Regions from separate parts of the Mesorhizobium sp. WSM4983 genome, predicted to be linked through region 2. Evidence: riboswitches for the same ligand, from Rfam matches in the RefSeq annotation. Region 2 holds a riboswitch; each other region holds the start of a gene.

Region 1 (3,265 bases), on a different contig from region 2:
TTTTTTAGAACAGAAAAGCGCCAGCTTTTCTGTTCTGGACTCTGGATATTTGGACTCTGGATTCTGGCTTATGGATTATGGGGCTTATCCCAGGCCTTAACCCCTGGCTTATCCAAGCGCAGAATTCCGTCACACTTCCAAAGGCTTGGGCTACGGCTCCTCAGCATGCCTTGAAGCGCGTGCGCACGGGCCGGCGATCTCCTGTCGCTGTCTGCCAACAGTGAACGGGAACAAGAATGTCAAGCCGAGCACCGCTGACGGGGCGGCGATCGACCTTTGCCGTCATCGGCTTCCCGATGCCGAGGCATTCAAGGCGGCAGGCTGGCAGCCCGCCGGCGTCTGATGGCAGAGAGATGCGGCTGGCCTGCTGCAGCCAGCCGCCGCCGGCGGCTTATGAATTCTTTGCTGCGGATCCGATCTCCACATCGTCCAGCCCCTTGGCCTTGTAGACGACATAGGAGATCGCCCAGGCGGCGATGAAGATGCCCATAATGGCGAAGCCCAGATTGTTGAAATTGTCGTTGAGCGTGCCGACGCCGTTCCAGAAGCCGCCCGACAGACCGAACTTGTCACCGATCAGGCCGAGCGCCTCGATGCCGCCGATCAGTACTGCGACAAGGACCGACACCAGGGTGATCGTCATGTTGTAGTACAGTTTGCGGATCGGCTTGACGAAGGCCCACTCATAGGCGCCGAGCATCATCACACCATCGGTCGTGTCGACCAGTGACATACCGGCCGCGAAAAGCACCGGGAAGACCAGAATGGCCTCGAACGGCACGCCCTTGGCCGCTTGTGCCGCGGACACGCCGAACATGGCGACTTCGGTCGCGGTGTCGAAGCCAAGGCCGAAGAGGAAACCAAGTGGGAACATGTGCCAGCTGCGCGACACCAGCCGGAACATCGGGCGGAAGACGCGGGCCAGGAAGCCGCGATTGTTGAGCAGCAGGTCCAGATCCTCCTCGACAAACGCCCCACCGGCCCGCACCCGCCGATAGCTTCTGTAGATCGAGAAGAAGATGACGATGTTCATCGCCGCGATGGCGAGCAGGAAGAGTGCGGAAACGCCGGTACTGATGGTGCCGCCAATCTCCTGAAGGCTCTGGAAACGGCCGAGCAGGGACGTTGCCGCCGCGATAGCCGCAGCGACGATGACGACGATCGTCGAATGGCCGAGTGCGAAAAAGAAACCGACGGAGACCGGCCGTTTGCCGTTCTGCATCAGCTTGCGCGTGACATTGTCGATGGCCGCTATGTGGTCGGCATCGACGGCATGGCGCAAGCCGAGGCCATAAATGACGAGAGCGACGCCAAGCAATGTCGGCTTGTCGTGGAAGGCGACGAAAGCCCACAGCCACGCCCCGACGTTGAGAATGGCGAGCGCGCCGTAGATTGTAATCAGCCTGGCCTTCAGGTCGGGCGCGGTTTTTTTCAGCATTTTCGATAGTTGGATCAGCATGGTTCTGCCTTTGACGTTGCCTGTCATCGCAGGGAACTCGCCCCGCCGTCCGGCCAGGCGCGCACACCGGATCACCCCGTCCGATGTTCTGCTTTGACGTCCATGATGGCAGGTCTCCTGGCTCGCGGATTGCCGCCGCTTTCGCCTTCCCGGCCCATGCAGCCAGTGGCATCGTGAAAACGGCATGCCGCTTACAGTTGCGGGGGCAGCCACGGCTTTGGATTTCTCCGCACCGCGTTCCCTTTTGATCCCCGAAGGGAACCATCGGCGCGAATTCGCCACACCGCGGTTGGCCAGTCAATCAACAACTCCGACGGCCAGCCGCCTCTCACGCCATCGTGACGAGATCGCCGCGCCCCCCTCACACCCCCAGCGTCGGCTCGGTATTCACCTCCAGCGATTCCTCTGCCTCGTCCTCCTCGCCAAGCACGTCGCCCTTCACCGGCAGTGCCCGTCCGATCCAGATCGGGTCGATCAGGTGGTCGCGCTTGGGGTTGGTGGTGTTGGGGTGGATGAGGATGCTCAGGCCGCCGTGGTTCAGCATCAGCCAGGGAACCAGCGTGGCAAAGATCTCGGTGGCGAAGGAGACCTGGTACATGGCTTGCTGGTGCGGGCCGACCGGCTCGTCGCGCCAGTTGCCCAGGCGCACGCGGAAGCGCTCTGCGATGCGCTGGCGAAGCCATTCGGCATGCTGCCGCTCGGCCTCCCCGCCGTAATAGATATGGGCGTGATAGCTGGCGATCTCGGCGATTGGCCTGACTTCGTTCATCGCGATGCTCCCCTTCGATGATTTTTTTGCGCCCGGCGGAACTCTAGCCGAAGCGCGGGCGCCTTGTCTGCAGCCGGCCGCGGTCTGCGCCTGCGGTCGGCAGGGTTATCGGATATGGCGCTCCCCCGCTCCGTCTCGGCTGCGCCGAGCCACCTCTCCCGTCCACCTTGTGGGGGCGAGGAATTGCCAAACCGCCGAGGTTGCAACCGGCAGGAAGGATGGCAACGGCCGTTCTGCCTCTGCCCTAAATCACCGCGGTGACCGTGCCCTTCGCATTTAGGCGACAGCCGACTTTCGCCTGCCTCACTTCGATGCCGCCTCGCCTGTCATAGTCTATGCGCACCTCGATCGGCGCGTTGAGCCCGCTTCGGCGTTGACGCAAGGGGCCGGCGCTGACCGTGTAAACACGCACGGCGCCGAGGGGCTTGGCGGCCGCCGTGATCGCGGCGCGACAGGCGCGCACCACGGCGGCCGGCGTGCCCCGTATCGCCTTCGGAGGTGACAGCGGCGCGATGCGATAGCCTTTGGTGACCCGCCGGAGGTCGCCGCCGGCGGATCTGGAGGGCCTCAGCACTGGAGGCAGCACAATGGTCTGCGTCGCGCTCTTGGCCAAAGCAGGGGCTGTCGGCACCGCGGCCGGGTTCTGCGCAGAGGCAGCCGATCCGCTGACGGCGGAAGGATCGTCGCCCGCGGCGGCGCCGCCCACGCTTGTCGACACGCCTGTGCTGGTGCTGCCCAGATTGCCGCCGGCATTGACGCCGAGCGATCCGCCGCCGGTCGATGCGCCGACGTTTGCGCCGCCGACACCGTCGGCACTGGCGCCCACGCCCGCCGACACGCCTTGCGAACCGGCGCCCAATCCGGCGCCGACGCCGATGCCGCCGACCTTGCCGCCCACGCCGACGTCAAGCGCCGAGGCATGCCCGATCGGGATGGCGATCGCCAGCGCGGCTGCTAGGTATTTTTTCATGGCCAGACCTTTGTTCCAAGGCCAACCTTGTGTGGCTCCTCATCGAGCGTCCGCTCGACAGCGGTCT
Region 2 (3,265 bases):
CGGTTCGAAAGGCAAGAGGTTCCGCGAGATCGGCTTCGCGGCAAACCATGAGCCAGCTCCGATACCAGATCGCTTCGAGATCGAGCCGGTAAGCGTCGGCTTCCCGATAGGCGCTTGCAGGCAACGTCGGCTCGAGGCTGGTGAGGCCATTGTAGCGGCTGTGTTCGCTAGGATTTGGCTGCATGAGCGGCTCCCCTTGGCTGATGACAGCCGACACCCGGGCAGGACCGTTGTCAATTGCGCGGCCATTGTCGCTTCCGGGTGCTGCCCTTAAGGTCACTTCGTAATCGCCTGCGGTTTCGCCGGCTGCCCAGGATTGCAAAGTATGCCTGCAAGAACGATGTCGCTGACCGTGGAACTGGTCGCCCGCTGTTTTCGCGCGGTCGATGACCCGGGGCCCGACCCGGATGCCGAGCATCTCGTGGACAGCGACTATGAAGCCATGCTGGATGCATTCGAGGCCGAGCTACCTGCAACCGAGCCTCTCTGGCTGTTCGGCTACGGCTCGCTGATCTGGAAGCCCGAGATTGAGCATGTCGAGGAGCGCGTCGCCGTGGCACGCGGCTGGCATCGCTCCTTCTGCATGAAGATGACGCGCTGGCGCGGCACCAAGCAAAGGCCCGGGCTGATGATGGCGCTGGATCGTGGCGGCCAATGCAAGGGCGTTGCTTTCCGCCTGAACGGTGGTGACCGCCGGCAGGCGCTGGACAGGCTTTTTCGCCGCGAGATGACGCTGAAGCCGACCAGCTACCGGCCGCGCCTGCTGCAACTCGCAACCGACAAGGGGCCGTTGAGAGCGCTTGCCTTCGTCATCAATCGCAAAGGCACGACCTATGCCGGCCCACTCAACGAAGACGAGGTGGTCGAAAGGCTGGCGACCTCGTGCGGCCACTGGGGTTCAGGCGCCGACTATCTCTACAACACGGTGAAGAACCTCGAACAGCGCGGTATTCACGACCGCCATTTGTGGCGATTGCAGCAGCTCGTCGCCGAGCGGATCGCCGGATCTTAGTCCGAAACCGGTGCCGCAATCACGCTGCGGTGTGACGGAATTTGGTTTGCCGGTCGCGACGATTCTGCCTATAGTCGCTGGCGTCGTCGGTTCCGTTTTTGGAGCCAAGAGGGAATGCGGTGAGGGTGGAGTCTTTGCCCTAAGCCGTGGCTGCCCCCGCAACTGTGTGCGGTAGTCCTCTCCATAGACCACTGAGGTTTGTCCTCGGGAAGGTGGGGAAGGGTGCGAATCCGCGAGCCAGGAGACCTGCCGGCGACAGGAAAGTTGACTTCGATGCCCTCGGGTGGAGGGCGAAAGGACAAGACATGAATACCGCTTCCGTCGCCCTCGGCGCCTCCGTCTCCTCGCAGTCGCGCATCATGCAGCTGGCTCTCGCCGCGCTGCTCGGCATTTTCGTCGTCGGTTTTGTCGGCTTCTCGCACATCGATGCGGTCCACAACGCTGCCCACGACTATCGTCACTCGATGGCTTTTCCCTGCCATTGACGAAGGCCCGATATCATGAATCTGTTTCGCAACGTCGTGTTCGTGGCGGCGATCGTAGGGCTCGTGGCGGGCATCGCGCTTGCCTGCATGCAGGCCTATGCGACCGTGCCGCTGATCCTCAAAGCGGAAGTCTATGAAAAGGCGGGCGGCGGTCATCACCACGACCATGCCGCCAACACTGGAACTAGCGTTGCCATGAGCTCGGCCGAACCGGCGGGCAATGCGATGAGCAGCGCCGCTCCTGCGTCGACGGAAGCGGCGGCTCCGACCGAGGACGAGGGCTGGGCTCCGGCCGACGGCTTCGAGCGCTTCGCCTTCAACGTTGTCGCAAACATCGTCACCGGCATCGGCTTCGCGCTGATCCTGGTCGCGGTCTCGGAATTCGCCGGTGGCATCGGCAGCTGGCGCCAGGGCGTGTTCTGGGGCCTTGCCGGCTTTGCGGTTTTCACGCTCGCGCCCGGCCTCGGCCTGCCGCCGGAACTGCCGGCCATGCCGGCGGCGGACCTTCTGCCGCGCCAGATCTGGTGGATTTCGACGGTGGCCGCAACCGCGGTCGGCCTTGGATTGATCGCCTTTCGCAAGTCGCTGCCCTTGGCAATTCTGGCGGTCGTGCTGATCGTCGCTCCGCACGTAGTCGGCGCGCCGCAGCCCGTCAGCTTCGAGACGGCGATTCCCGAGGGGCTGCACCATCAGTTCGTGGTGGCGGTGACCCTCACCGATCTGGTCTTCTGGCTGGTGCTCGGTGCGGCCGTCGGTGTGGTGCGCGGCCGCTTCACCGGTACGTCGACCAGCCTGCGCGACAGCTTTGCCTGATCGCGCGGAGGGCCATCTGACCTTCATCATCGGCGGTGCGCGCTCCGGCAAGAGCGCGCATGCCGAGTGCCTGGTGGCGGCAAGCCCGTCGCCTTGGGCCTATATCGCCACCGCGCAGGCCTATGACGAGGAGATGCGCGAGCGCATCGCGCTGCATCGCTCGCGCCGCGGCAAAGGCTGGGTCACCGTCGATGCGCCGCTCGACCTGGTCGGCGCGATCGACGCCTTGCCCGATCACCAGCCGGTGCTTATCGATTGCCTGACATTGTGGCTGAGCAATCATATGCTGGCGGACCACGATATCGAGGCCGAGTGCCGGCGGCTCTCGGATGTGCTTTCGCAGCCGCGCGGACCGTGGTTTGTGGTGTCTAACGAAGTCGGGCTCGGCATCGTGCCGGAAAATGCGCTGGCGCGCCGGTTCCGCGACGCCGCCGGGCGGCTCAACCAGCAGGTCGCGGCTGTCGCCGACAGCGTGCTGATGATGGTGGCGGGGCTGCCGCTCAAGGTGAAGTGACATGGGCGAGATCAAAGACACGATCATCGACGACAAGGATGCCGAACGCCATCGAGCCAAGATGGCCAAGCGCAAGGCGGTGCAGGATGCCGAGGTGGCCGGCAAGACGATCGAGAAGGGACTGCTGATCGTCAATACGGGGCCGGGCAAGGGCAAGACCACGGCTGCGTTCGGCCTGGCGCTGAGGATGCTCGGCTACGGCAAGCGCGTCGGCGTCGTCCAGTTCATCAAAGGCAAATGGCACACGGGCGAGAAGGATGCCTTCGCCGCCTTTGGCGATCGCGTCGTCTGGCACGCGATGGGCGAGGGCTTCACCTGGGAGACGCAGGACCTGAAGCGCGACATTGCCGCCGCCGAGGCTGCCTGGGCGAGGGCGCTCGAGCTGATTGCCGACCCGTCGATCAGCCTCGTGGTCCTCGACGAGCTCAACATCGCTCTGCG
Region 3 (3,265 bases), on a different contig from region 2:
CTTCCTCGCGGTTGCGCGGATGCTGGGTGGTTTCGAGGCTGTCAAGCAACTCGCGCGCGGCGGCGGCGATCGCCTCGACGGCGTGGTTGAAGGCATGCTCGTTGCGCTTGGACGGCTTGGTCGCGCCGCTCAGCTTGCGAACGAACTGCAGCGCCGCGTCATGGACCTCGTCGTCGGTCGCCGGCGGATCGAAGTTGAACAGGGTCTTGATGTTTCGGCACATGCTTTAACTCCTTACCTGCTTTCTGCCCGAACCGGTCTGACATTGTGCACCGAGGTGTGTTGAGATTCAGGTCAGACCGAGCCGAAAATGGCGGGTTCCGAGAACCGGACCGGAGCGTACTTGAAGGACGTGAGCACCGGAACCGCAGAAAGCCGCGTTTGCAGGCGGCCTCACCTGAATATCAATACACCTCACTCGGCGTCGAGCGGCTCCGTTCCAACCGGCTTGCCGTCGCGCGAGAGCCTGATCTTCTCGACCTTGTCCTCGGCGGCCTTGAGCAAGCGGTCGCAATGAGCCTTCAGCGCCTCGCCGCGCTCGTAGATCTTGATCGACTGGTCGAGCGGAACGTCGCCGCGCTCCAGATCATCGACGATCTTCTCCAGCGCGTCGAGCGCCTGTTCGAAGCTCATCGCCTTGACGTCTTGGTTAGCTTCATCAGCCATCATTCATCCCTTCATCAGCCGCCCGACATGGGCGGCGACCGAAAATGCCAATCCTTGCAGATCGTAACCGCCCTCCAGCAGGCTGACGAGCCGGTTGCCGCTGTGGCGCCCGGCGCGCTCCATCAGCTGGCCGGTCGCCCAGTCGAAATCATCCTCGGTCAGGTTGATCGCGGCCAGCGGATCGCGATGGTGCGCATCGAAACCGGCGGAAATGATGATCAGATCCGGCTGGAAGGCGTCGATCGACGGCAGCACGCGCGACAGGAAGGCGTCGCGGAACGTGTCGCTGCCGGTGCTCGGCGCAAGCGGCGCGTTGACGATGTTGCCGGCGCCGGTCTCGCTCTTGGCACCGGTGCCCGGATAGAGCGGCATCTGGTGGGTCGAGCAATAGAGCACCGACGGATCGTCCCAGAAAATGTCCTGCGTGCCGTTGCCGTGATGCACATCCCAATCGACGATGGCGACGCGCTCGGCCTGGTGCTTCTCCTGCGCATAACGGGCGGCGATCGCCGCGGTGTTGAACAGGCAAAAGCCCATCGCGGTCGCTTTTTCGGCGTGATGGCCCGGCGGACGCGCGGCAACGAAGACATTGGCGGCACGGCCCTCGAACACATCGTCGACGGCGGCGTTCGCCGCGCCGATCGCCGTCACCGCGGCCTGCCAGCTTTTCGGGCTGGCGCTGGTGTCGGCATCGATCGAGACGATCCCCGTCTCGGGAATCGCAGCGCGGACACGGCCGACGAAATCCTCCGGATGCGCGTAAAGGATAGTCGCCTCGTCGCCTTCCGGCGCCTCGACGCGGTCGAGGGCCGAAAAAGCCTCGTCGTCGAGCACGCGCTCGATGGCGCGCAAACGGTCGGGCCGCTCGGGGTGGCCGGGCGGCGTGAGGTGTTCCAGGAATACCGGATGAGTGTAAAGACGAGTGGTCATGGCGCCTAATCTAGGCACCTGTCGCACGGATAGCCATGTTCCAGCGCCGAATGATTGGGGAAATCGCGCCCAATCGTGTCGCTGGCGGCATTGGCCCGGCTTCGGCTTCGCGATAAGGTCGCGTCGCTGCCTGGTGCCCGCAACGCGGGAGAATCGGGAACACGGTTGAAATCCGTGGCGTGCCCAACGCTGTGAGGGGGACCGCGCCGGCAAACGCCACTGTCCCAGACGGGAAGGCGCCGGATGCGGGTCGATCCCGAGCCAGAAGACCGGCCCGGCAGACATGGTCATCCGCATGGTCAGGCGGAGGACTGCTTATCGCAAGGGGACAAGCGATGCAGGCACGAACAGCCGCCGCCGGCGGCGATGACTTTGACCAATTGGCGCGCGACGCCGTCTACCGGGCCATGTTCACCCGGCGCGACGTGCGCAGCCATTTCCTTGCCGACGATCTCGAAGACGGCGTTTTGGCGCGGCTGCTCACCGCGGCACACCACGCGCCGTCGGTCGGCTACATGCAGCCCTGGAACTTCATCGTCATCCGGGACGCCACAAGGCGGCGGCAGGTGCGCGACCTGTTTTTGGCCGCGCGCGAACAGGAACTGCCGGCGATCGAGGCGGACCGGCAGGCGCTCTACCGCAAGCTGAAGCTCGAGGGCATCTGCGAAAGCGCGCTCAACCTGTGCATCACCTGCGACCGCCAGCGCTCGAAGAACTCGCCGCTCGGGCGCTGGCACAATCCGGAGATGGACCTCTACAGCACCGTCTGCGCGGTGCAGAATTTCTGGCTCGCGGCGCGGGCGGAAGGCGTCGGGGTCGGCTGGGTGAGCATCATCGAGCCCGAAGCGCTGAAGCGACTGCTGTCGATCCCCGAGCACGTCACGCCGATCGCCTATCTCTGCGTCGGCCGCGTCTCGGAATTCGCTCCAAGGCCCGACCTCGAAGCGCATGGCTGGGGCAAGCGCCTGCCGCTGCCCGAGCTGGTGATGAGCGAGACCTTTTGCGGCGCCGGCGAGGCGCCGCTCAAATCGGCGATCGCTCGTCTCGGAGAACGATTGAAGCCTTAGAACCGCTCGGCGTTCCATAGACCCGCACCAACCGCAACGCGCCATCGCGCTCCGCGTTTGCGCAATGGCGCATTGGCAGGCCTGACCGTCGTTGCCCGCTCTCAGAAAACCGGGGATTGTTCGCGCATCGCTTGACAACGTGACGGTTCTTCTTGGCGTGGTTGGGCCGGATCTCCGCACTCGCTTCCTCACTGCTAACCCTGTGCCAAGCGATGTAGTTCTCGGGCTTCAACGTCTGGTGAATTCACCGGCGTTCGGAATTAAATTCTGTCTTCTCATGTGAATAGGCAGATTGAGCTGGGCTTCGGCGCTTATTGTCGGGCGATAGATGAGACCCGGCGCGTTCCCATGAACTTTTTTGCAATAGATCGGTCCGCCGAACATGAGGGCGAAGCGGAATGGGAGCGCATCCGCGCAAAATACCCGCCGCAAGAACCATTCCTCAACTTGAACAACGCCGCGGTCAGTCCCCCACCGACTGTTGTCGAGGAAGCGACGATTGACGCCTACCGCTTCATCAGTCGCAATCCCGACTACAATATGTGGAGCAAGCTCGACACAGCACTTCCTCATATCAAACGCGAGCTGGCGGAACTAATCGA

What was found. Region 2 has a riboswitch for cobalamin ahead of P9254_RS03940 (CbtB domain-containing protein). Riboswitches for the same ligand answer to the same signal wherever they lie in the genome.
Region 1: another riboswitch for cobalamin. It lies ahead of P9254_RS15800 (HoxN/HupN/NixA family nickel/cobalt transporter); the one in region 2 lies ahead of P9254_RS03940 (CbtB domain-containing protein).
Region 3: another riboswitch for cobalamin. It lies ahead of bluB (5,6-dimethylbenzimidazole synthase); the one in region 2 lies ahead of P9254_RS03940 (CbtB domain-containing protein).

Annotation. Positions count from the first base shown of each region.
Region 1 covers NZ_JARTVM010000004.1:350,806-354,070, reverse strand. The annotation lists gene P9254_RS15800 (HoxN/HupN/NixA family nickel/cobalt transporter) at 392-1,459, opposite strand; cobalamin riboswitch at 1,550-1,740, opposite strand; gene P9254_RS15795 (DOPA 4,5-dioxygenase family protein) at 1,821-2,228, opposite strand; gene P9254_RS15790 (hypothetical protein) at 2,473-3,198, opposite strand.
Region 2 covers NZ_JARTVM010000001.1:777,688-780,952, reverse strand. The annotation lists gene P9254_RS03950 (aromatic ring-hydroxylating oxygenase subunit alpha) at 1-184, opposite strand, end outside; gene P9254_RS03945 (gamma-glutamylcyclotransferase) at 326-1,012, shown strand; cobalamin riboswitch at 1,083-1,280, shown strand; gene P9254_RS03940 (CbtB domain-containing protein) at 1,318-1,497, shown strand; gene P9254_RS03935 (CbtA family protein) at 1,513-2,310, shown strand; gene cobU (bifunctional adenosylcobinamide kinase/adenosylcobinamide-phosphate guanylyltransferase) at 2,303-2,824, shown strand; gene cobO (cob(I)yrinic acid a,c-diamide adenosyltransferase) at 2,826-3,265, shown strand, end outside.
Region 3 covers NZ_JARTVM010000010.1:24,538-27,802, forward strand. The annotation lists gene P9254_RS22860 (DUF2277 domain-containing protein) at 1-223, opposite strand, end outside; gene P9254_RS22865 (exodeoxyribonuclease VII small subunit) at 415-666, opposite strand; gene P9254_RS22870 (histone deacetylase family protein) at 670-1,596, opposite strand; cobalamin riboswitch at 1,711-1,888, shown strand; gene bluB (5,6-dimethylbenzimidazole synthase) at 1,932-2,663, shown strand; gene P9254_RS22880 (aminotransferase class V-fold PLP-dependent enzyme) at 3,012-3,265, shown strand, end outside.